Regions from separate parts of the Virgibacillus dokdonensis genome, predicted to be linked through region 1. Evidence: riboswitches for the same ligand, from Rfam matches in the RefSeq annotation. Region 1 holds a riboswitch; the other holds the start of a gene.
What was found. A riboswitch is a leader RNA that binds a small molecule or an ion and turns the genes downstream of it on or off. The one in region 1 is predicted to bind lysine.
Positions count from the first base shown of each region.

Region 1 (3,205 bases):
TTTACAGCTACGCGGTCGCCTGGTTTGAAGTTTGTTACCTTTGCCCCAACTTCTTCAATGACACCAGCAAATTCATGCCCCATGGTAAGCGGCGCAATACCACCAGCTAATTCATCTTCTTTTTCTGTTGGAATAAATACTGGACCTTCTTCATACTCATGTAAGTCACTACCGCATAGACCAGCCCATGCAACCTTTACTTTAACCTCTGTGTCTTTTAATGGTTTTTGTTCTCTTTCTTCTACGCGAATGTCTTTTTGTCCATACCATACTGCTGCTTTCATAATGTTGTTACCCCCAAAAGAAAATTTTTACAAACTAACTCCGGTATTATTGTATCGCAGATTTACAAATTTCGACACTCTTTTGTTTGAGTTAACGACAATGTAACAAAATGTTCATATTTCTTAGGTTTATCTTCAAGGGATTACAACTGTATAGAAGGTACTCACTTCATGGTAATGAATAAATCTATTTTAAAATACCAGTGGCAGTAAGTTGTTGTTCTAGTGTATCCCATTCCATTTTTGTTAAGTTCTGTATTGGTAGACGGACATCTCCAACCGTAATGCCTAGCATATTTAGAGCACTTTTAACCGGAGCCGGACTTGACTGAGCAAACATTGCTTTCATTATTGGCAGTAATTTTTGGTGCGATTTTGCGCTTGTGGTGATGTCACCATTTCTAAAGTGCTGGATCATTTCCTGCATTTGGTTACCAATAATATGAGAGGAAACGGATACAATGCCATTTGCACCAATGGCAATGGCAGGTAGCGTTAAGCTATCATCTCCACAGTATAAAGTGAAACTATCTGGAGTGTTAGAGATTATGGTTGTCATTTGATCTAAATTACCACTTGCTTCTTTAACCGATACAATATTCTCTATGTTAGAAAGACGATTGATCGTATCCGCTTCCACTTGGACAGAAGTTCTGCCAGGTACGTTATAAAGCATTATTGGTAAATGTGTTGCGTTAGCAATCGTAGCAAAATGCTGATAAATACCTTCTTGAGAAGGCTTGTTGTAGTAAGGGGTGACAAGCATAATTGCGTCGACACCAGTTTTTTCAGCCAGCTTGGTTAATTCAATGGAAGCTTTCGTATTATTAGAACCTGTTCCGGCTATTATTTTTGCTCGTCCTTTAGAAACTGTAACTACATGTTTAAATAAAGCTATTTTTTCATCATTGGTTAACGTTGGTGATTCTCCAGTAGTACCAGCAATAACTAAGCTATCCGATCCATTTTCAATTAAGTAGTTGACAAGTTTTTCAACGGCATAAAAATCAATATTTTCGTTGTTGTCAAATGGTGTTACCATTGCAGTGATAACTTGGCCAAAATTCATTACTTCACACCCTTTTTTAAAATTATAGTGTAGGTAACAAGGCAATTTTGTCCGCAAAAAAGCAACAGCGACGGCATATCGCTGCTGCTTTGAAAGTTTAAAAGCTTCATGCGTCTAGATAGCCCTCCATATAGTTACCTATATGACAGTCCTGTATTTGTTCAATAGCAGAACCAGCTGTAGAAGTAATGAGTTCTCTACAACTTCGGCAAAGCACCCTTTTCACTATTTTCCATGGATCTCATTATCCTCCAATAGTGTACTTTTGAGCCTCGCACCTCTATCCTTATTTCAATAACATTTTGAAATAGGAATATATTCGATTGTCTGTACTATAGCAGATTTCTCCTTGTTATGCAAGAACACTTTTTACGTGTTTTATCTATATAAAATGCCTAAGATTAGCATACTTTGGTCCATTATCTATTATAGAATTGAAATCTAATCTAAGGCGTGCTTGCAAGCCACCTTTTGTCTAAAGTTCTTGATCTAGGCTTTAGCTAAGTGATACCTACGTTAATTGCATATTAGTGAGGCAGGTTGGGTCTTCTGTATAAGAGGAAAATTCAGATTGAACTTGTTTACCATCATGCTCTATTGTTATATGGTATTTTTTGTCTCTAGGAACCCATAAGTCAATAAAACCATTTGCCAAAGACATTACTTTTTCATCGACAACGACATTACCATCTTCATCTTCAATATATACATCGAATTCTTTCATTACCATTTCGCCTTGGCATCCTGTTAAACTATGGTAAGTACAAGGATGCGTTTGTTCTACGAATGGAGCAATAGAAACGAAAAATTCATCTTTAGGGAGTTCATAGCTTTTTTCTTTTCCAGCTGTAGTATTTACAACTAGCTCTTCACCTGTAATTGAAGCTGATTCTGCTTCTTTTTTGTCCGTGCTGTAATCGTTTACTAACTGTTTAACGTCTACTTTATCACTATTCTCTTCAGTTTCACTTGTCGTATCGTCGTTATTACATGCGACTAGTATTAGTCCAAATAGTGATAGTATCAAGAAGAGTAGTAAGGATTTTAATTTCAATATCGTCACCTCCATTTTATAGTTTATTGTTTGAGAAAAGTATAGCAAATCGTTCATTAGACAATCAATCATTTGCTAGCAGATGGTTATTTACCAAAAAGGTCGATTTTAAAAAATTACACTTTCAAAAACCTATATATAGTGGTTTATCCAATAATCCAAACGCTATATGCCGTGCATAAAATGATCTTTAGAACCTTAATTGTTACTATCATAAAAAAGTGCAAATATTTTGTAGAACATTTAATATGAAAAAGGTATCTATTGGTTATATATCTAAATAATGGGTGGCAGGAATATAATGTAAATATTTGAAGGAGAAATAAATTAAATGATGTTATAAACAATGATTCTGGAGACATCATCGGTCCTAGCTTTAATTGGGGGTTTTTGGGATTGTCTAAAAGTGACAGCGTCTTTTTCTTATTAAAAAGCACCTTTTCCTTCTATTCTTCGAAACCAGATATAGGCTGGTTTCCATAGATGTTAAGAAGTTTCTCCCTCTCCGCGTTTTACTTTTTATTCATTTGCGCTTAGACTTTAAGTACACATCTCTTTAAAAAGGAAGGTATCATCATGAAAAATAATTTTCTTGGATATGCAGGGACGTACACGCGTAATACAAGTAAGGGTATCTATCGTTTTGAATTAGATCCAAAAGCGAAAAAAATAACAGCAGTTGAAGTAGCCGCTGAAGTTGGGAGCCCAACGTATGTAGCCGTTAGTGAAGATAACCGTTACTTGTTCTCCATTGGACAAGACGGAGATTTAGGCGGTGTACAAGCTTATCAAATAAAA
Region 1 is NZ_LT745763.1:1,018,922-1,022,126, forward strand. Features, by position in the region: gene B2C77_RS06420 (2,3-butanediol dehydrogenase) at 1-284, opposite strand, end outside; gene dapA (4-hydroxy-tetrahydrodipicolinate synthase) at 472-1,353, opposite strand; lysine riboswitch at 1,465-1,644, opposite strand; gene B2C77_RS06430 (CueP family metal-binding protein) at 1,865-2,407, opposite strand; gene B2C77_RS06435 (lactonase family protein) at 2,984-3,205, shown strand, end outside.

Region 2 (3,205 bases), 400 kb from region 1:
AATCCTGCTCTTGTTCCCCACTGCGAACGTGTTTCCATATCTTTTTCCCCCTTTATTCTTCTGTCTAAAAAATTTAGAAAGAAGAAATCTTTTAAAAGTTTGGTTTTTTCAGATATTTATGTTTGTATTATAACGGCACTTCATGCATATGTCAAAAAATATTTATGCCCATTATATGGAATACTAAAAAACACACTAAAAATGACCAGTCGATATGTTGAGAGATAATACTAGCCATAAACCTTTAAGCTTTTATGCTTTCCTATAATGCAAAAAACCTCCTTCGGCTTTACGCTAAGAAGTTTTTGATTTCTTAGCGTCGAAACCTTAGAGGCTTTTCACTTCCATACACTTATTGGACCGTTTTTGTTTTTCTCACAAAATGAATAATGGTAGCAAAGGCAATAATAATGGATAGTGACACTAGTAGAGGCAGTAACACTTGATTTGTAAGTCCAACTAAAATGTAACCAATAGATGCAGCTAAAGCTGCAATTAAAGCGTAAGGAAGTTGTGTCATCACATGATCAATATGATTCGCTCCTGCTCCCGTAGCTGACAGAATAGTTGTATCCGATATCGGTGTACAATGATCTCCAAAGACAGCACCAGCTAATACCGCCGCCATAGATGGTAATAGCATTTCCATATCTGTAATACTTGTTACTTCCGCAGCAATCGGTAACATGATTCCAAACGTTCCCCAAGATGTTCCTGTTGCAAGTGCCATAAAACCAGCAATAATGAAAAACAAAAATGGCAATAAAGCAGGGTTTAACGAGGCATCGTTTACGATACCAGCTAAATATTCACCCGTTTCCAAAACCCCAATAATAGAACCTATCATCCAAGCCAAGAGTAGAATATAAATTGCTGGCATCATTGTTTTGGCACCTTCTAAAACAATCTTTAAGCTTGAATTTCTCGGTTTTTGCTGGCTAAGATGGAACAAAAAGGAGGTTAATACTGCAATTACACCACCAGTAAACAAGGATAAGTTTACGTTAGTGTTTGCAAATATAGTAAGTAAATTGATGTTACCTTCTGTAGCCATTGCGCCAGTAATAATCATTGAAGACACTGTTGCTACAATTAGTACACCAATAGGTAATAAAAGATGATAAATTCTCCCATTTTGATGTGCTGTAAACGTGTCACTTAAATCTCCTGGTACACTATCCTGTTTTGGATCAATTAATTCACCTGTTTCCATTGCACGTTTTTCATGTTTTCGCATTGGACCAATATCTACTTTTAAATAAGCAACTAAAAAAACCGCTAAAACTGCTGCGATTGCATATAAATTATAGGGGATCATTTTAACAAAAGCTTCCAAAGGCTCCAATGATGTAATTCCGTTGGCAGCAAATAAGCCACCCATAATTCCAATGATATATGCTCCCCAGCTAGAAATAGGAGATATAACTGTGACAGGTGCAGATGTCGAGTCAATGATATAGGCCAATTTAGCTCGGGAAACTTTATGTCGATCTGTAAGTGGGCGGGCAATCTGACCAACGGCCAAACTGTTAAAATAATCATCTATAAATATAATTAACCCTAAGAATGCACTCATTCCCTGAGCTCCAGAGCGAGTTTTTACTTTTTTTATCATCCAATCACCAAAGGCTTTGCTTCCTCCAGACGCTTGTAAAAAAGCAGTCATCATCCCTAATAATATTAAAAATGATAGCAATAGAATATTCCCAGTATTTAGTGCTCCATCAGAGACAAAAATGGTATAAAACTGTGTCCAAATCTCGTGGAATGAATCTAAAACAGAAAAATTATGGATAAGCAGCGCGCCTACTACAATTCCAGTTCCTAAAGATAATAAAACATTTCTCGTTAAGAGAACTAGTACCAGCATCAAAACTGCTGGGATAAGTGAAAAAATTGTTCCTTCCATTCCGGTTACCTCCATAAAAATTGGTTGCAATCGAGCAAGGAAACATACTGTTCAAGGAGAGAGGGGATAAGTGAATTGAAGTTTTTTAAGTTAAAACATAGAAAAAGACAATGATAGAAAATAACCTACCATTGTCTTTACAATATACGTTATCCTCCATTTCGATCAGTAGTTCTCCATGCATGTTGCTTGCTGCATGACAGTATACCTCTTATTCAAAAGCATACCAGCAATACGAAGTGCGACCCTTACATACTGCTTCGGCAATATATCCTTTCATCTACCTTCATCGTTGTCATCCTCCAATAGACTACTCTTATATACTGCACCTCTACCTCACCGATCTGATAAGGTTTAAATATTCTATTTATAAAAGTAATTATAACATTTTAATTGTCTCGATTCAAGTCATCTTTGGGAACGGAAATGTTAGGTGCGTTTTCACCATCACCTCCGTAAAATTGTGGAACATCGCCCATAATTACACGAGAATCTACATATACCTTCGTACGAATTTCTGCTGACTCCGTACTAAACGGTACAACAATTTGTGCATTTACTGTCACTGGTATATATATTTCTATTAAAGCAGCATTGATCCCAAAGTCTTTCATAATATATTCCACATCTGATTGAATACTACCAACAATTTCAAAATGAACCGGTATTTTAGGTCCTAGATTTGCTAAAATCGTGCTCCCAGTAGCTTGACCTATTGGAATCTCAACAACTGTAGGGTCTTTATCCGCTAACTCATTTGCTGTATCTCCATAATCCTGTGGTGGCATGTCGGGATCTTCTGTATCCAATGTTTGCCCTTTATTCATACCGTACAAAAAGTATTCTGCTCGTTTGGTAGCCGCTCGAAGCGCACGATTTACAGCAGCGGATTTCCACCCGACAATAGATACATCATTTTCCGAATTAACTTCCATTAAATCATCAAAGCTAATATTTTCAGTCGATTTCACTGCTTCATTAATCGTTCTCGTAGCAAATTCTCTTGTTTTTTGATTTGCTATCTCCATCAAAGGAGGAGTTATCCCTTTATCAACAATTAAAATACTAAGGGAGGTCAAAAGAACAAAAGCAATTGTCGTCAACAATAATATTATTTTCAAAGGGGAGTCTGTTCGTAATTTCCTTCTTGGTCGCTTTTTCATCAAAAAACCTCCTCAAAGCAAGTCTATGTATGCTAAAGGAGGATTAGAATGAAAAATTCTATCATTCCATGTTTCATATAAAGTGTATCTTTCATTCATGAGCGTTTCTTTTCTGCCCCACGAATTTTTAAAG
Region 2 is NZ_LT745763.1:1,417,405-1,420,609, reverse strand. Features, by position in the region: gene B2C77_RS08145 (sodium-dependent transporter) at 1-38, opposite strand, end outside; gene B2C77_RS08140 (Na+/H+ antiporter NhaC family protein) at 353-1,909, opposite strand; lysine riboswitch at 2,071-2,251, opposite strand; gene yunB (sporulation protein YunB) at 2,299-3,072, opposite strand.
Region 2: another riboswitch for lysine. It lies ahead of B2C77_RS08140 (Na+/H+ antiporter NhaC family protein); the one in region 1 lies ahead of dapA (4-hydroxy-tetrahydrodipicolinate synthase).